Regions from separate parts of the Methylophaga sp. UBA678 genome, predicted to be linked through region 2. Evidence: riboswitches for the same ligand, from Rfam matches in the RefSeq annotation. Region 2 holds a riboswitch; the other holds the start of a gene.
What was found. Region 2 has a riboswitch for cyclic di-GMP ahead of B3014_RS01490 (hypothetical protein). Riboswitches for the same ligand answer to the same signal wherever they lie in the genome.
Positions count from the first base shown of each region.

Region 1: it holds a riboswitch for cyclic di-GMP, as region 2 does, so the genes downstream of both, B3014_RS11505 (DUF642 domain-containing protein) here and B3014_RS01490 (hypothetical protein) in region 2, are expected to answer to the same signal.

Region 1 covers NZ_DBNG01000022.1:16,054-25,998, reverse strand. The annotation lists gene B3014_RS11530 (hypothetical protein) at 1-298, shown strand, start outside; gene B3014_RS11525 (hypothetical protein) at 374-919, shown strand; gene B3014_RS11520 (methyltransferase domain-containing protein) at 989-1,603, shown strand; gene B3014_RS11515 (hypothetical protein) at 1,769-1,987, opposite strand; gene B3014_RS11510 (diguanylate cyclase domain-containing protein) at 2,370-3,866, shown strand; gene B3014_RS11505 (DUF642 domain-containing protein) at 4,070-4,684, opposite strand; cyclic di-GMP riboswitch class I at 4,701-4,782, opposite strand; gene B3014_RS11500 (23S rRNA (adenine(2030)-N(6))-methyltransferase RlmJ) at 5,056-5,892, shown strand; gene B3014_RS11495 (type 1 glutamine amidotransferase) at 6,097-6,771, shown strand; gene B3014_RS11490 (MOSC domain-containing protein) at 6,800-7,261, opposite strand; gene B3014_RS11485 (cupin domain-containing protein) at 7,339-7,686, opposite strand; gene B3014_RS11480 (NAD(P)-binding domain-containing protein) at 7,713-9,083, opposite strand; gene B3014_RS11475 (PAS domain-containing protein) at 9,250-9,945, opposite strand, start outside.
Region 2 covers NZ_DBNG01000004.1:1,959-11,903, forward strand. The annotation lists gene hslU (ATP-dependent protease ATPase subunit HslU) at 1-148, shown strand, start outside; gene B3014_RS01465 (DUF971 domain-containing protein) at 160-522, shown strand; gene ubiE (bifunctional demethylmenaquinone methyltransferase/2-methoxy-6-polyprenyl-1,4-benzoquinol methylase UbiE) at 531-1,277, shown strand; gene B3014_RS01475 (ubiquinone biosynthesis accessory factor UbiJ) at 1,282-1,872, shown strand; gene ubiB (ubiquinone biosynthesis regulatory protein kinase UbiB) at 1,916-3,586, shown strand; gene djlA (co-chaperone DjlA) at 3,592-4,425, shown strand; cyclic di-GMP riboswitch class I at 4,479-4,558, shown strand; gene B3014_RS01490 (hypothetical protein) at 4,578-5,288, shown strand; gene B3014_RS01495 (formate--tetrahydrofolate ligase) at 5,378-7,048, opposite strand; gene B3014_RS01500 (UbiX family flavin prenyltransferase) at 7,118-7,726, opposite strand; gene mpl (UDP-N-acetylmuramate:L-alanyl-gamma-D-glutamyl-meso-diaminopimelate ligase) at 7,729-9,072, opposite strand; gene B3014_RS01510 (hypothetical protein) at 9,072-9,587, opposite strand; gene B3014_RS01515 (glutaminyl-peptide cyclotransferase) at 9,703-9,945, opposite strand, start outside.

The DNA.
Region 1 (9,945 bases), on a different contig from region 2:
TAACTTCTCCAGCCAAAGCACCACAAATTCATTTGCTCAGTTAAGAAGTGACATCGCGGAATTGAATCAGGTATTACTCGAAGAAGGTGTCGCTCAAACAGAGAAAAATATGAACGACGAGAACATATTTTTTTATAAAAACGATGAGTCGCCTGTCACGTCTATGACAGAAATGTTTCTTAAGACTACGCTTGAGTGTTCAATGGAAAAACCAAGTATCTATGGCTTGGAAGTCACAATAATGACAGTTGGCCAGCTTGATAACGTCGGCGTGACGATGTACAAAAAACACTGCTAACAAAACCAAGTTGGCCGCCCCTTTAGCTAGTACTGTATTTCCTGTTATCAATCTGTCTATATGAGAGGGTTTCCAATGAATTCAGCATCATTTAGTCAAATCGTCAAAACCATACTGACACTGTTGTTCATAGCCACAAATCTCGTTCCAATCGCCTCTGCGCGACAGAACTTACCTGAGTTAACAGCGGAACTGAAACAGAAGGCTATGGAGTGTCGTGCTGCACGCAGCGACTGTTTAAGAGCTTGTAATTTTCCATCGCGGGAGCTTGAGCGTGGCAGGGTGGTAGCGGATGCCGATATTCAAGCCTGCCGGGATGCCCATGCCAAGCTCGTACCTCAAACAACATCTGAACCAACATGGACGCCTGAATATGCTTCGATTCCGGATGTGGTTGGCGTCTTACGCTTTGGATCCTCGGTTAATGCAAAAGGGCGTGATGACTGGAAGCGTTACTGCCGGTCAGCCGCTATAGTCGGTGACGGTGCGCCGTTGGATATACCTAAAGGCGCCACCGTGAAGGTGTCAGGGATTCGCTATGTGACCAATCCTATTAATACCTTTGACTGGAGCAAGAACGCCTGCCGTGCAGATAGTGTTGAGGTTCTCACGCCCCCCTAATTATTGTGGAGCTTGGTACAACGGTGATGAGACATAATCAGTTGAATAGTTGCCTTTGCCAGAAGCTAGATGAGCAAGATGACCGTAGGGATTGAAGGATATGAGAGACATATCTCTCGCTTTATTGAAACCAGCCAAGCTTTGGATTTTCAAATCGTATGCAGAGATTTTGTTGAGTATTTACCCCCTGAAAAAAGTCATGTGCTGGATGTGGGGGCTGGCGCTGGCCAAAATGCAGCAGCATTAGATGAGCTAGGGTTTTATGTTACAGCCATAGAACCTATGCAGGAGTTCAGAATTGCCGCCCAGAATTTTTACAAAGCGTCATCTGTAAAATGGTTGGCTGGTAGCCTCCCTCATTTATCAATTCTGGATTCAGCGGATGCTCATAAATTTGAATTCGTTTTAATAGAAGGCGTTTGGCATCACCTAAACGACAAGGAAAGAGAGCAAGCCGCTGCCAGAATTTCTAGCATCGTAAAGCGAAACGGGAAATGCGCTATCTCATTGAGAAACGGTCCTGCCGGGATGGGAACACGTATGTTTCCTACTGATCCCATGCAGACTAGCGAGCTATTTAAAAAATACGGTTTTGATTGTATTTTTATGGCAAAAAATCAAGATAGCATTCTACCTAATAAAGAGAATGTAAAATGGTCACGCATCGTTTTACAAAAGCAGTAGATAGATGCCTAACGAGTGAGTGTTATTGACTCCCTCGACTGAGACCTTCTCTACGCTTTTATTAACTCTCAAATGCAGGCGTGACGATATTAATCTCCTGACCCTAACTATTCTGTATTAGAGAGATGGTTTGTCTTTAAACCGATCCCCCCAATAACTTTACCACTACGGTGGCGTCGGTGGTTGAGGCATAATTGGTGCCTTTTCGGCATCTTTCTGTTTTTTATCATCTGGATCGTCTGGTTGATATGTTCCTTCTGAGGGCTTTGGTGCCTCAGGCGTTTCTTCTGCTTCTTTTTCTTCTTCATCTGAGAGCTTCATCGATGTAGCGATAATACTTGAAAAGTTTGTTGTGTTTTCTGTGTTTATTTTTTGTAGTGTCATTGTATTTTTCCTTGAACTTGAATTAGTTAAAGAAGACTTCTCGCTATTACAAGAGTGAAACGACTTATTTGATAACTCTGAGTTGAGTAGAGTGATAATCACTAATGAATTATATTGCGGTAGACATACATTATTGTTGAAGAATTTTCTTTACCGCCGATGTCATTTTCACCCTAGCAAAATAGGACGCCTAACACAATTAACTGGGTTTACTATCAATAGATGCATCCTTGATTCAGAGTGAGATAAAACAGTGTGATTGAATCTGTGGCATCTGTTTACATACGGGTATAAGATGAACTTACCCAAATAAAATGCTGGGGGGGGTGAATGTGAAACGTAAAACATGCGTTTGTACTATTAAAGCTGTGTAGGTCGTCAGATGTGCCAGAGCAAATCTGACCAACCAGTTTACGTTGAAAGCGTTTTAGAACAGAAACTTAAACTGCTTTTTACGGCGAGCATTTTTTCTATCGCCATCAATGCCTCGCTAGGTTTGATACTGATTATTGTTCAACTCCCGGTGACGTCACTTTCGACCTCCTTGAGCTGGTACGGGGTGTTGGTGATTGTTTTGATCTCAAGATGTATTTTGTTGGTGTGCTGGCATAGAGATCATAACAAAGCAGAACTTAATCAGACTAGATGGCTACAGTACTTTCGTTTCAGTGTTTTGATGTCGGGCACCATCTGGGGAATAGGTGGCGTCATCCTGATGCCTCATGACAATATTGCCTATCAGGCATTTTTGTCATTTACCATTGGCGGGATAGCTTCGGGTGGTATGGCTTCACTCTCGGTGGACCGAAGATCGGTCGTGGCTTTTGTTCTTCCCACCATGGTTCCACATATTCTGATACTTTTTCTGCAAGGAGAACCGATAACATATGGTATGAGCGCCATGCTGGTGCTGTTTGTATTGTTTGTTTTTCTGGCGGCTAAAAAATCAGGCGAAACCTTCCTGGAAAATGCAAAGCTACGTATCAAAGCATTAGAAAGCGAATCACGTTTGCGAATGATGTTGGACTTTAGCCCCACTGCGGCATCCATTATTGATATCGACACACAAGAAGTGGTCTTTGCGAATAAAAGTTATGCCTCTTTAATCGAAAAGAAACATCAGGAAGCCATAGGCGTCACGCTTCGACGTTATTACGCGAATAAAGTTGAATATGATGATACGGTGAAGTTAATTGAGCATGGCCAGCATGTGAATAACCAGTTAGTTGAACTCTACTTCCCTGATAGCCAGCAATCAACGAAATGGGTTATCGCCTCCTATCTTCAAATTGAATATCACAGCAAACAAATGATTTTGGCATGGTTTTTCGATATTACAGATAGAAAAGTCATGGAAGAACACGCTCAGCATCTTGCTCATCACGATGCACTGACCGGGTTGCCAAATCGAATCTTGTTCAGAGAACGGCTGCATTTGGCGATGACAATGGCAGAACGGGATAAATACGCATTAGCCTTAATGTTTATCGATTTGGATGAATTCAAACCGATTAACGATACCTACGGACACGATGTGGGGGATGCGGTGTTGATTCAGTGTGCCGAACGAATCCGTGCTTGTCTCCGTAAACCGGATTCAGTCGCCAGACTGGGTGGTGATGAGTTTGTCGTGTTGCTGCATAAAGTCACTGATGAGCAGGCCGCCTTGCAAGTCGGCGAGAAAGTACTGGATTCTTTGCAAAGCCCCATGACATTTGAGGATTTAACTGTCAGCGTCGGAGCCAGTATTGGTGTGGCGCTCTATCCGGTGCATAGTACTGAAGAGGATGGACTATTAAATTGTGCTGACTTTGCTATGTACGATGCTAAAAGAAGTGGTCGCAACAGGGTGAGATTGTTTCAGAATGAGTATAACTAGCTTGTTGATAAGTTCGTTTATCAGCATAAAATTCAATCACTGGAATGCCATCGAGTTTTAGTGAGAGTTCAGACAATTAATGGGAATGCTTCTTAATAAATGAACTGACATACCACCAATAACCAAGCAAAAAAAAGCCCCCAAAAAATTTTTGGAGGCTTAAATGCTTGTTTTTTCTAGACTAGAAAGTTAACTAATCTTAATTACGCTATTTTTGCAGTTTTACGGCGTAATCCCATAAAACCAAGTAATGCTGGAGCAAATAAGAAGGCTGCCGCTGGAACTGGAACAGCACTAACTGATACAGCATCTAAGCTACCACCAAATGAGTCATCAAGACCATTGGCTGCGAAAGTCAAAATATCATTACCCACAGCATCGACTAAGAACGTGTAAACAACCCAGTCATGTTGAGCGCCACCGATAGCAGTAACGGTGTCAACCATCACACCATTCCAGAATATAGAAATAGCATTTGTATCAGCTGATTGGCTGATGCGACCAGAATAAGCAAATGATAACTCATAAGATGAGCCAGCCGTTGTTGCTAAAGTTTGTGTGATGCTGCTGTTGTGAGTCGTATCTAGCTCAACAAATTGATCACCATCAAAGGCTGTGCCTGCTGCGTTATCACGCACTTCTACACCGTCCTCACCTGCTTCCCAGTTGGTTAAATCACCATCATAAAGAATGGTCCATGAACCAGATTGAATATCAGGGTTTTCGAATGAGCCGTTTGATACTAAATTGACACCTGCAGCATGTGCTTGTGCAGATACCCCCAAAATAATTGCTAGACCAGCTAGTATTTTTTTCATTGCTATTTCCATAAAGTCATGCAACCCAGCCATCTTTCCAGAGGGGAAGACCTGTAGCTTTCCGTCCTTGGCTCACACCAAGTTTGGCTCTATTAAAAATAATGAAGCAACTGTAGTTTATGTTTTTGGAATTAAAATAAAAATTGTACTTTAGTACAGTATTGAGAGGAGAGAGTGGTTTTGAAGTAATTGTCCTGATTAGTGAATTTAAAGGCTTTTATTATTGAATCTGTCTAAATCTCATATCAGACGACGGTGAGTTGATAGCTGTTTTTATGTGCATCTAATCTCACATAATATTTTCCAACGCACTCCCTCACTAACAGGCATAATTTGCAGAACAATTTCATTTACCTGCGTAGGATTCTGCTTTGTTAAGTTATCGTCATTCATTCCATGCGGGTAATTTTGCTGATGTGCTGAAACATATCGTGTTGATCGAACTGCTTCAGCATATGGTGAAAAAAGAAAAAGCTTTTAGTTATATTGATACCCATTCCGGGGCGGGATTGTATCATTTACGTTCGGACCACGCTGAAAAAAATCAGGAATATCAAAAGGGTATTACAAAGATTGTTGGCTTAGATTGGCCCGAGCTACTGTCATATCAGACAGCAGTGAAAGCGGTGAATGCTGGCAATGAGCTGACGTTTTACCCTGGCTCACCACTGTTGGCAACACAGTATTTACGGTCTCAGGACCAAGCGTGGTGTTTTGAGATGCACCCAGAAGATAGTGTGTTTCTGGCAAATAATCTGCGCCCATTTAAGCAGGCACGTGTCAGAAGAGAAGATGGTCTGAAAGGTTTGCTGAGTTTGTTACCCCCAGATTCACGCAGAGCCTTAGTGTTGATTGACCCATCTTACGAGATCAAGTCCGATTATGATGACGTTTTTCAGACCGTGGTGAAAGCCCATAAAAAGTTTGCTACAGGAATGTATGCAATCTGGTATCCGGTGGTCGACAGAGCGCGTATTAACCGACTCGATAAACAGTTGATAAGCAGCGGCATCACGCATATACAACGCTATGAATTGGGGGTAGATGCCGATTCCTCCACACGCGGTATGACGTCATCGGGTATGTTTGTCATCAACCCACCCTGGCAGTTAATGGATACCATGACAGCATTACTACCCAAGTTAGTGAAAACGTTGGGCGAAAACGCCGGAGCGTTTTATCGTGCTGATATGCTGGTGGCGCAGTAGAAAAGACGTTCTTCATCAGTGCTTCAATTATGGTGATATATCGGATTTCGGCAAAGATCATAGCGCACGGTTTCTTTCGGTTCTGTCTTCAACTATTCTAGGGATAACAATTATTTAGCATGATCATGCGGATCATCGGTGGGATGGCTGACAAATTTTCAGTAATCAGCATCTCTGAAACAAAAAGTTTACGGAGTAATAACAGTGCAGAAAGTAGCCATTTTGCAGCATGCAGAGGGTGAATGGATTGGCTCGATGCAGGGTTGGTTTGCTGATAAAGCGTTTGAGTTGCATACATATCGCCTGGATTTTAATGAAGCATTACCGACCATTGATACCTTTGATTGGTTATTAATCATGGGTGGTCCGATGAGTGTGAATGATGAAGACACTTATCCATGGTTAGCTGCTGAGAAAAAGCTGATTAAAGAAGCGATTGAAGCTGGTAAAAAAGTGTTGGGCATTTGTCTGGGGGGGCAACTGATTGCCTGCGCAATGGGGGCGAAAGTGTACCAGAATGAACAGCAGGAAATTGGCTGGCATACGGTCACAAAGACCGATGATACTGCTACCTGGATGCCGGACTCGTTTAAACCATTAAGCTGGCATGGTGAGTGTTTTGAACTGCCTGTGAATGCGTTTCCCTTCGCCAGTAGCCTGATTACCCCTTATCAAGGCTTTCATTTAGGCAAATACGTGTGGGCATTACAGTTTCATTTAGAGGCAGAGCACGGTACGGTCGATGCGTTTTATGCTATCGAGAAGTCCTTGCCTGAAGGCGAATATGTGCAGAGTGAAGCGGAGTTATTTGATGACACGCCGTACCTGCAACAAAGCCGTGAAGCGATTTTTGCGTTATTACATCAGATGAATGATTAAACAAATGGTCTAGTGACGCCTTGCGTGACTAGACTGTTTCTACGACTTCAAACGTCATTCCCGCATGGATTTCACCATCACTCAGCACGTCGGCTCGTAAGCCACTTTTATGCACAAAGGCTCTCACCACGTCTTTTTTAGCTATCGAGTCATTACTTAATAACTTGCCAAGCGTAGCGCAGGGCTCACACAGCTCAACACCCTTAAAACGCACACCGCCAATCAGAAACTCTTTGCCGACAAGATCATTCAATCGGATGCCTTGGGTGATGACATTTCGTCGAGTATCGGCCAGTTGAATACGTTGCTGGTAGTTATTATTAAAAGCTTCGATTTCTTCCATTTCAATAAAGGTAATATTCTGCCCCGGCCACTGAGCACGATCAAAGTTACGGTCACCGACGATGCCTTTCCCTGTAATCAACTCAATTTTATCGACCTGAACCTGTTTTCCAAGATTGTGTTCAGCAATATAGATGGTATGAATCATTGTCATGTCCTCAATAAAAAAAGGAGTGAACACCTAAGGTATCCACTCCAAGGAACAGATCGTTTAAAAACACTCAGTTATAGTTTCAGCACAAAGTGTTTGGTTATCGGTTCGATGATTTCCCAAGTGCCGACAAAGGTGTTTTCAAACACCATGGATTCGCCAGCACTTAGAGTAAGAGGTTCACCACCTTCAGCCGTGACAATCGCTTTACCGGCCATGATGTGGACAAACTCCCAACCGCCATAGGTCGCATGGTAGGTGCCTTGAGTCGCTTCCCAACGACCTGACAGTATGCTGCCATCTTCGCTTTTGTATTCAATCCAGGTCTTCATGGTCGGCTTGCCCGTCTGTTTCACCCAGCCATCCAGATCCGACTCGATCGGCTCAACGGTTTTATCAATAATCTTGGTGACGCTTGTCATGATGTTCTCCAGTCCATATAGGTTGTTTAGGCTTCTTTCGCCACAGGAATTTCGCTCTTATCAGAGAGATAGGCTTCCAGTGAGTCATCCAGTGCATCTATCCAGGGAGTATGATGTTTAGGTGACATGGTGCCTGTCATCAGTGAACGGTAGGAGTGATCACGGAAGGTCATAATGTTTTCTTTTTTATGATGTTTCCATTCAAGGAAGGTTTGGTTGACTGCCGGAATATCGAATGACGGATAGTCGGTCATGTCAATCAGTTCCTGAATGTAATCACCTTGATAGGTATACATTTCTTCAGCGGTTTCCAGCGTCAGTTCTTTTTCACGCCAGGCCATACTATCGGCTTTCATCTCTTCTTTTGATGGTAATGGGATACGTCCCATAATCACATCACGAGCATACCAGGCTTGAGCATCAAACATATTGAAGCTATACCATTGATCCTGCATACCAATGTAGAAGAATTTTGGATTGTCTTCCCACACCACGCCTTTGTATAGGTCGAGCGGCCATAAGCGGTTATTGGTCACCAGTCGCAGATCATCATTGAGGAATGGGAAGTGGTGAATGTAGCCCGTGCATAAAATAATGGCATCGACTTTTTCAGAGGAGCCATCAGCAAAATAGGCTTTTTCCGTATCAACACGAACCAGATTGGCTCTTTCATCCCAGTTTTCTGGCCATTTATAGCCCATGGGTGCGGTGCGATAGCAGCTGATCAGTTTTTTTGCACCATATTTATAACATTGCGAACCGATATCTTCGGCGGAGTAACTGCTGCCCACCAGTAAGACGATTTTATCTTTAAATTCCAGTGCGTCTCGGAAGTCATGGGCATGCAGAATGCGACCACCAAATTTGTCGAAGCCTTCAAATTCAGGCACATAGGGTGTGGAGAAGTGGCCGGTACAACAGACCACATAATCAAACTCTTCTGAGTAAATCGTGTCAGTGCTATGGTCCTGCACAGTGACGGTAAACGTCTGAGTGCCTTCGTTGAATTCAACATGACGAACAGCGGTATTAAAACGGATATATTTTCTAACGCCGGCTTTTTCAACACGTCCTTTGATGTAGTCCCACAACACTTCACGTGGCGGGTATGAGGCAATCGGTTTGCCAAAGTGCTCGTCGAATGTGTAATCAGCAAATTCTAAACATTCTTTCGGGCCGTTTGACCATAAGTAACGATACATACTGCTATGAACTGGTTCGCCATTTTCATCTAAACCAGTGCGCCAGGTGTAATTCCACTGGCCGCCCCAATCCGCTTGTTTTTCAAAACAAACGAGTTCAGGAATATCTGCACCTTTTTCCTGTGCGGACTGGAATGCTCGTAGTTGTGCCATACCACTTGGGCCTGCACCAAGTATCGCAATGCGAGTTGCCATAGGGGTTCTCCATCAGTGTTATTTAGTCAATCATGCTGCGAAAGTCGACAGCGCTTACCGACCAAAATAGCTCGCTTTGCTAGCGGGAGAAATCCTCTTGAGTGGGTATCCCAAAAGGGTAAAAAAGGGGGTAGATTAGCTTAGAAAACATCATCTTAATCAACTGTTACGACTCTGTGGTTAACAGCAGAATGCCCTCCACACCAAGCACCATGCCACTTTCCGAATAGAGACCACGGCCTTTATCCTGCACACTGACTTCTGTGCCGTCTGCTTTGGTTAAACGGTAGTGAATATCAAAAGATGAGAATGTTTCCAATGCCTGCTGTACTTCCTCCCAGACACGGGTGGCGTCATCGGGATGAATAATCGAACCAAGTGAGACTTGCGATTGATTCAGCATGCTCTCGGCAGTGTAACCGGTGATGAGTTCACAGCCTTCACTCACATATTCCATACTCCAGCTGGCATTGTTTCTGGAGCGATACAACATGGCCGGCAGACGATCGACTAGGCTTTGTAAGCTCCGGTGACTGGCATGACGCACTTCTTCATTTCGTACTTGTGGTGTGATGTCACACAAGGTGGCTGAAAGAGGATAGAGCTGGTCTTTATTGACAGATTGAATACGCATTTCACACCAACGTAACTCACCACTCGCACTAATTAAGCGAAACCAGACTGTTTCATGCTGGTTAGGTGTGATTTTATTGAGTAGCTGTGACCAGCTAGGGAGCTCTTCTGGATGTAGAAAATCAGAAAACAAACGGCCAAGCGTTTGTTCAACGGGAATGCCGGTGATGGTTTCCCAGTACTGATTAATGAATTGCACCTGATGCTGTTTGTCGAGTAACAACACCAC
Region 2 (9,945 bases):
ACATACCATGCTTGAGAAATTGTTAGAAGACATTTCTTATGAAGCAGGGAGTGAACAGAATCTCTCCGTCGTCATTGATAGAGACTATGTCAATGAACAACTGTCCGTTGTAGCTGAAGACGAAGACTTATCACGCTATATTCTGTAAGGAATGCTTTAATGGCAGAAACTCAATTACCAACAGACATCACCTTGCACAAACAATCAAAGTGCCTATCTCTCAGTTATGGCGATAGGCAATATCGTCTTTCCGCTGAATATTTACGCGTTTACTCACCTTCTGCAGAGGTACGTGGGCACGGTCCCGGACAAGAAGTTCTGCAAACAGGTAAAGAAAATGTTGGTCTCGATAAAATCGAACCCGTAGGTCACTATGCGCTAAAGTTGTTTTTTGATGATGGTCATGACAGTGGTTTGTTTACATGGGATTATTTATATGAACTTGCCATGCATGAAGAATCCCTCTGGCAAGACTATCTTAACCGGCTCGAAAAAGCCGGTTATCATCGCCAACAGCAATAGGTCACGTTATGGAAGTTAAAGAGACAACGCATTTCGGTTACAAAGAAGTGCCCACTGCGGAAAAAGCCAAGCATGTTGCTGAGGTTTTCCACTCCGTTGCCGGTAAATATGATCTGATGAACGACTTGATGTCGCTTGGCATTCATCGTTTCTGGAAACGATTTACCATTCTCAACAGTGGTGTACGGCGCGGAGCTACAGTTCTGGATATCGCAGGCGGAACAGGTGACTTGACGCGGAAATTTTCCAAGCTTGTTGGTGACACAGGTAAAGTGGTGTTAGCCGATATCAATGCCTCAATGCTCAATGTTGGTCGTGACCGTCTAACAGATGACGGTATTGTCGGTAATATCGAGTATGTTCAAGCCAATGCAGAAGCTCTGCCCTTTCCTGACAATAGTTTTAACTGTATTACCATCGCTTTTGGCTTGCGTAATGTCACGGATAAAGACAAAGCCTTAGCTTCAATGTATCGGGTTCTCAAACCCGGCGGTCAACTGATGGTCTTAGAGTTTTCTAAACCTGCTGAATGGATGGCCCCCGTTTACGACGCCTATTCCTTCAAGATATTGCCACAACTAGGAAAAGTATTTACTGGTGATGAAGACAGCTACCGCTATTTGGCTGAATCTATTCGTATGCACCCAGACCAAGAGACCTTGAAACAGATGATGGAAAATGTAGGATTTGAACGTTGCGAATATCACAATATGACTGCTGGCATCGTTTCACTTCATCGTGGTTACAAGTTCTAACCCCATGACTACACTATTGCGTCCTATCGAGTTTGCCATCAATCAGGGGTTAAAACAGGATCCTGAAACGTGTGAGCGCCTTGAGGCTTTCGAAAATCGCGTCATCGTTATCCATGTTGAAGACTGGCAGCAATATCTGCATGTCTCCTTCCATCAATCTACTGTCAAATTGTCACATAACGATGAAGAGAACGCTGACTTATTAATCACTGCGAAAGCCTTGAGTTTATTAAAACTCGCCAAGCAGCCTGAGCATTTATTTTCTAATGAAATCCATATTCACGGTAATGTTCAGTTCGCTAAACAATTACAAGACGTACTGGATGGTTTCGATTTTGATTGGGAACAACAAATAGCCAACGTAACTGGTGACGTTATCGCCCAACCGCTTAGTTATGCGATTAAACACAGTTTCTCATGGCTGAATGCAACTCAACGTTCATTATCTATGTCACTTTCCGAGTACCTTCGTGAAGAAGCGCACATATTACCGGACAAGATTCAAATTGATGACTTTATGAATGATGTGGACAGGTTAACTGCGGATATCGATCGACTTGAAGCACGAATAAACAGGTTGGAAACAGAGTATTGACATTGTCTCTTGACCGCAGTCATAACCATGTAAGGAGCCATTAATGAAGGCTAATCAGTTATCCAGGCTGATTCAAATTAATCACGTCCTGGCAAAACATCGCCTGGACGAAGTGATCAAAGCAATCCATTTATTGCGTCCGCTTCGGTATTTCAGTTTTTTATCGCCACATCGCTGGCGCAATAAACAATCGACACTGCCTCGAGGCGAAAGATTAAGACTGGCATTACAGGACTTAGGACCTATCTTTGTAAAGTTTGGACAGGTGTTATCAACGCGTCGCGATCTCTTGCCGCCTGACATAGCCAATTCATTAGCTAAACTTCAAGACCAAGTAGCACCTTTTCCCGCTGAGCAAGCAAAACAACTGATTGATAAAGCCTATGAAGCAGAATCCATTGAGACATTATTTGCTCATATTGAACCTGAACCGCTTGCTTCAGCTTCCATCGCACAAGTACACGCAGCTACATTAAAAAGTGGTGAGCAAGTCGTTATAAAACTGGTTCGTCCTGGCATAGAGCCCATTATCAAGCGTGATATTGCTTTGTTGTATACCTTGGCATCTTTTGCTGAACGATACTGGTCTGAGGGAAAACGATTACGGCCCAGAGAGATCGTAGCTGAGCTTGAGAAGAACCTTTTTGATGAACTCGATATGTTGCGCGAGGCCTCTTCAGCCTCTCAACTGCAACGCAATTTTGAAGGCACCACCTTACTATATGTCCCCAAGATATACTGGAAGCTGACCAAACCTAATATCCTGGTTCAAGAACGTATTTATGGCACGCCTATTAGCGATACTGAAGGTTTAATCGCGAAAGGTGTGGATATGGCAAAACTGGCAGAAATGGGGGTCGAAATCTTTTTCACCCAAGTATTCAAGCATAGTTTTTTCCATGCGGACATGCATCCCGGTAATATCATGGTGGATAGTCATGATCCGGCAAATCCACGTTATGTTGCTGTTGATTTTGGCATCATGGGGACATTATCTCCAGATGATCAGCGTTATTTAGCTGAAAATTTCCTTGCCTTTTTCAATCATGACTATCGCCGGGTTGCCGAGTTACATGTGCAATCAGGCTGGGTGCCGGCTGAGACTCGACTTGATGAGTTTGAAGCAGCCATAAGAAGTGTTTGTGAACCCATATTCGCTCGTCCTTTAAAAGAAATTTCTTTCGGACAACTGCTGCTGAGACTTTTCCAAACAGCGCGTCGTTTTAATATGGAAGTACAACCACAGTTGGTGCTGCTACAAAAAACCTTACTGAATATTGAAGGCTTGGGCCGTGACCTCTATCCAGATCTGGATCTATGGAAAACAGCCAAACCCATTTTAGAATCATGGATGAAGGAAAAAATGGGCTGGCAAGCAGCGTTAAGAACGCTAAAGCAAGAAGCTCCTCATTGGGCTGAAACCTTACCCGAGATGCCGCGTCTATTATATGACCTGACTAAGAGAGCCCAAGATGGTCAGCTGAACGTTAATTTAGCATCTCATGATATTCAACAGCTGCGTAAAGAAATCAAAAAAGCCAGTTATCGTAGTGCTGCTGCTACCTCTGGCGCTGCATTTTTGGTAGGCGCTGCCGTTATCACCGGTCTCGATGGTTACTCGACAACTATGTTTGCAGGGTTACCAGTACTGAGCTGGGTATTTGGGCTATGGGGGCTCGGTCTTATTTATTTTAGTATTTCAAACAAAAGTTAATTGTTATGTTTAAGTGGATTGGCCTTATTCTAGGCTTTATATTACTCAGTACGATGAGTGTAGGATTACTCATTTTAGGAATTTTTGGCGCACTGATTGGCTTACTGTTTGGTGGTTTTGCTGACCGTATACGAGCGTATGGTCTGGGCGGTGCTAATCCATTTACAAGTCAAACCCGTCAAACAGTTTTTCTTGAAACTGTGTTTGTTTTGATGGGGAAACTAGCGAAGGCAGATGGTCGAATCAGCCAGATTGAAATCGATCACGTGGAAGCCTTTATCAAAAAAATGGGGATGTCGGGTGAGCATCGACAAGAAGCCATCCGCCAGTTTAAGCGAGGCGCAGAACCCGACTTTGATATTACAGACACAATGAATCAATTCAAACAACATTGTGGTAATACGTTTAATCTAAAACAAGTCTTACTGGTTTACCTGATAGTCATGGCCTTAGCCGATGGTAAGCTTGATCCACAAGAAAAAGATATTCTGGAACAAGTCTCTGCTCAGTTAGGATATAACCGGGCCGAGTTTAACCGTATTCTGGATATGGTGATGAGCCAGGCAAGTTTCGCAAGAGGTCATCAGCAGCAATACTCTTCCGGTCCGCAGCGCTCTTATTCTGATGAATTGGCCGACGCTTATAAAGCGCTTGGGTTGACTGAAAAGAGTTCTAATCAAGAAATTAAACGTGCTTATCGAAAACTGATGAGCCAATATCATCCGGATAAACTCATGGGACAAGGCGTTCCAGAAGATATGATTGCCGTTGCCACAGAGCAAGCGAAAGAAATTCAGTTAGCATACGATTTAATAAAAAAACATCGAGAACAAAATTAACAATTTCGTTTTATTTATTATTATCTGTTTGGTACTATTTTTTCTGGAAACACTTTAACCAAAGCCAAACTCGGTGTGAACCAAGGACGGAAAGTTACAGACCTTATGATACTAAGGTGGCTGTACTGCAATAATATCTAAGGAAAGAACACATGAACAAAATAGTTTTTATCGCACTGGCTTTATTTACTGGTTTAACTAACGCTGCTATAGCTGCAACAAGCTTATCAACTAATGGTTCATGGCAAACAGCTAATGGCGACCTAAGTTCATTGCTCGGCCAGTCTGCACCAGCTACATGGTCTTACGATACAGACCTAGCATCAGCGACCCTCTACTCATCATATGCTCTTCCAAGCACAGGCACAGTGAGTACATACGTATCATCAAATTACGTTCTCTCAGGTACAGCTGCCCCCACTTTGTTTGATGGCAGCCAGTTTGCTCTCAGTATATTAGATAATACTATTGCAAACCTTGATGCATTCAATACAGATATCGTTACATCAATGGTGAATAAAGGTCTCAATCCCGATATCACAGGTGATGCGATTCTATTTACAACTAGCACTCTTTTTCCGGTGTCTGAATTCACAGAAAGTTTTTCTCTGTCTGGCCTGATGATGTTTGATAAAGACTTTTTCACTGGCCCTATATCAACATTACCTTCTGCTGATATTCTGCTTGATAATGCATTATTCATTTATGCATCACTTTCACATGAAATTAACTTTGAAGAAACTGGCTTTGCTAGTTATATCCAAACGCCATCAGCAGTGCCTGTACCTGCTGCCTTATGGATGTTTGCTCCAGCATTGTTAGGTTTTCTTGGTTTGCGTCGCAAGGTGAATACTCAGGCTTAAAAAATTTAAGCACATAAAAGAAAAAAGCCGTAGTGATAAACCTCTACGGCTTTTTTGCTTAACACCCTTAATATTTGAGCTTTTTTATATCAAAACAGCCCGACTATTGAGCCATTATCATCAATATCAATACGTTCAGCAGCTGGGTGCTTAGGTAATCCAGGCATAGTCATCACATCCCCACAAAGTACAACCAGAAAACCAGCACCGTTTGACAGACGAACATCACGAATTGTCAGCGTATGATTCTCAGCCGTGCCACGTAAGCTCGGGTCACTGCTAAAAGAATACGGTGTTTTTGCCATACAAACTGGAATATCCCCGTGCTGCTCGTTCAACATAGCGATCTTATCCATCACTTTTTTATCAGCAACGACTTCACCACTGCCATATAGACGTTTAGCAACCTGATTAATTTTGTCCCATAGCGGTAAACTATCAGGATATAACAGACGACAAGGCTCAGCAGGGCTATCCAGTATTTCGACAACACGTTCCGCCAGTGTTTCTGCACCGGCCCCACCTTGTGCCCAATGACGAGCAAGAATGGCTTCAGCTCCCATTTCTTTTACAGCCGTTGTAATTAGTTCTATTTCTGCATCGCTATCATTAACAAAGTGATTGATGGCAACAACACAGCGTAGACCAAACTCATTTTGTAAGTTGCTTAAATGCCGTTTTAAATTAGCCAGTCCCACCTTTAACGCATCGAGGTTTTCTTCGCCAAGCTCTTTCAGTTCCAGACCACCGTGATATTTCAAGGCTTTTACTGTGGCGACAACAACAGCCATATCTGGCTTAATCCCAGCTTTGCGACACTTAATATCAATAAATTTCTCAGCACCTAAATCCGCTCCAAAGCCCGCCTCAGTGACCACATAATCACTCAGCTTAAGTGCCATTTTGGTTGAGATAACTGAATTACAACCATGCGCTATGTTCGCAAATGGACCACCATGAACAAAGGCTGGATTATTTTCTAAGGTCTGCACAAGATTGGGTTTTATCGCTTCTTTTAGTAATGCAGCCATAGCACCGTGGGCCATGATTTCTCGAGCATATCTTGGTGTCCCATCAACGGAATAGCCGATCAGGATATCTCCCAAGCGTTGCTTCAGCTCAGGCAAAGAATTAGCTAGGCAAAAGATAGCCATAACTTCCGAAGCAACAACAATATCAAAACGCTCTTCACGCAAATAACCATTGGCAGGACCACCCATACCCACCACGATATCCCGCAATGCACGGTCATTCATATCCATGACTCGCTGCCAAACAATACGTCTGGCATCCAACTGTAAGGCATTTCCATGATGGATATGATTATCAATCATCGCTGATAATAAATTGTGGGCTGAAGCTATTGCATGCAGATCGCCCGTGAAGTGAAGATTGATATCCTCCATGGGTACTACCTGAGCATAACCACCACCGGCAGCCCCGCCTTTCAAACCAAAGCATGGCCCCATAGAAGGTTCGCGTACACAGACAATGGATTTCTTACCAATTCGGTTTAGCGCATCACTCAGGCCGATCGTGGTTGTCGTTTTTCCCTCACCAGCAGGAGTCGGGCTAATAGCAGTTACTAGGATTAACTTACCATCGGGCCGGTTTGCCAACTCATCCATGACATCTAATGATACTTTCGCTTTGAAATGTCCGTATGGGTCAATATGTTGAGAGGCAAGACCCAGCTTTTTCTCGGCGAGCTGGATGACTTCCTGCATGGCAGCCTGTTGGGCAATTTCAATATCAGACATGGTTTTCCTGAACGGCATTAAATTTAAGCCACATTATACGTGAGTTAACGACGAATCCCGAATAACCCATTACTCACCCCATCGCGGCATCAAGTCATGCTCTATCTTGGCTTGGTCAAGTATTCTCGCGACAACAAAATCGACCACTTCAGCTAAGGATGTTGGATTAAAATAAAATCCAGGATTGGGTGGCAAAATACAGACTCCCAGTTTAGCTAACTTCAACATATTTTCGAGATGAATCACAGAAAATGGCGCTTCTCTTGGAACCACGATCAATTTCCGATCTTCTTTAAGCATGACGTCGGCAGCGCGGTTGATTAAATTATCACTCTGACCACAAGCAATTGCTGATAACGTTCCCATGGTACATGGGCACACAATCATGGCGGGCACGCGATGTGAACCACTTGCCAGTGGTGATGACCATTGTTGTTCACCATAAACCTGCAATTGTTCAGGAATACAGTCGAATTCCTGACTCAGCTTTTCCTGCACATCCGATGCTCTTGCAGGCAACTTCCAATTGAGTTCATCAGCGAGCACAATTCTACCAGCGGTAGAAATCATTAAATGTACCGTAAGCCCTTGCTTGAGTAATACCTGCAATAAACGCTTCGCGTAAGGCGCGCCAGAAGCACCGGTAATGGCTAATGCAATTTGTTGCTGATCCAACATTCTTAAGCTATCGCCTCTAAAATTCTCTGATGAATACCGCCAAAACCACCATTACTCATTACTAAAATCTCATCACCCGCTTGTGCTTCCTGGCTGATCGTCTTCACAATAGCATCAATCGAGTCAAAGACACTAACATGTTCGCCCAGTGTTTCAGTCACGTTTTTTAATGACCATTTCAAGTCGCTATCTTGTAACAACAATACTCTATCTGCCTGAATAAGTGACTGAGCCAAAGTATCTTGGTGAATTCCCATCTTCATCGTATTTGAACGAGGCTCCAATACAGCTACCAGACGACGGTTACCTATTTTGGCTCTCAGCCCAGCAATTGTTGTTGCTATCGCTGTCGGATGATGGGCAAAATCATCATAAACACGAATATTCTTGATTTCACCTTTTAACTCTAAACGACGCTTCACACCAGCAAACACGGATAAAGCCTCACAGGCATGCTCAACCGTGACACCAACATGATGGGCAGCAGCAATAGCGGCAAGCGCATTATTCACATTGTGTTGGCCGAGCATATCCCAACTGACTCGGGCTGTAGACTCACCATATCTGACTTCAAACTCACTGCCATCATTTTTCAATAATGTCGCACACCAATCAGCATCAACACCCAATGTCTGTCTTGGCGTCCAACACCCCATATTAAAGACATGGTCAATCGTCTTATCCTGAGGTGAAATAATCAAACCCTGTTCAGGTACCGTTCGTACCAGATGGTGGAATTGCTTTTGAATTGCAGCCAGATCATCAAAGATATCAGCATGATCAAACTCAAGATTATTAATAATCAGTGTTCTGGGCATGTAATGCACAAATTTTGAACGTTTATCAAAAAAGGCCGTGTCGTACTCATCTGCCTCAATCACAAAAAATGGCGTATTACCTAAACGTGCTGTTTCGCCAAAATTATCAGGGACACCGCCTATCAAGAAACCTGGCTGCATACCTGCATGCTCCAGAATCCATGCTAATAGACTACTCGTCGTCGTTTTTCCATGTGTACCCGAGACCGCTAATACCCATTTGCCTTGAAGGACATGTTCATTTAACCATTGAGGGCCAGACACATAAGGCAGACCTTTGTTTAAAACATACTCCACAGCCGGGTTGCCACGCGACATGGCATTGCCCATCACCACTAAATCAGGTGCAGGGTCTAAATGCTCAGGTTTATAGCCTTCTTTTACATCAATACCTGCAGCGGCAAGTTGGTCACTCATAGGCGGATAGACATTGGCATCAGAACCACTGACTGTCATGCCTAACTCCCTCGCAAGAATCGCCAGCCCCCCCATGAAGGTGCCGCAAATCCCCAGTATATGAATGTGCATTAAGTCACTCCTGAAATAGTAAGTCCAACAACTATCAACGATACGATGACATATGCCACCGTGATAACGGCTGCCAGCCCCGGTCCGATATCTAGTGCATACCTGAAGATATGTGCAACAACAAATAAACTCCAGAAAATGATAATAAGCACCATCAATAGAATGATGCTGGTCAGTTGACTATGTGGTTCGACCAACCTGAATACAGAAAAAACAGGCCAACTCACCAGACCTACGATAGCGCCAGTACTGGCCATCGCTGTAACAGTTTGTTCAAAGCGATGAGATAAACCTCTACTGGCTAATAATAGTTTTGTCACGATGATCAACATAACTGTGTCGGCTATACTCGTCACGAGACTGATAATCCAGTTGTGATCGATATGACTGACCAGCACGCCGACCATAAAGTAACAGACGATACTGATATTAACTAATACTGATGATGCTGGAATATCTGCAGGGCTGGCCTGGAACAAACAAATCTGCAAAAAACGCTTAATCACTTTATTCATCGAGGCATAATAACGTGTCAGTAATTGCTAACAAAGTATTTAATGATCTTTTTCATCACAAACAAAAAAGCCCGGCTTTATAACCGGGCTTTTTCTAAGAAGGTTTAACTATAAATCAATCGTCAACCACTACGCCCCATGGGAATTTTCCAACGTTGATAGTTTTGATATTTTTGTTTGTCGCTGTATCAACCACAGAAACCGTGCCACTCACGCCATCTGCTGTGTATAAACGCGAACCATCACGAGTCATTCCTAAGCCCCATACACGTTTGCCTACAGGGATATTAGCCTGCATCTCAAGCGTTTTGGCATCAAGTACTGCGACAGAATTACCACGACCAGTTGTCACGTAGAT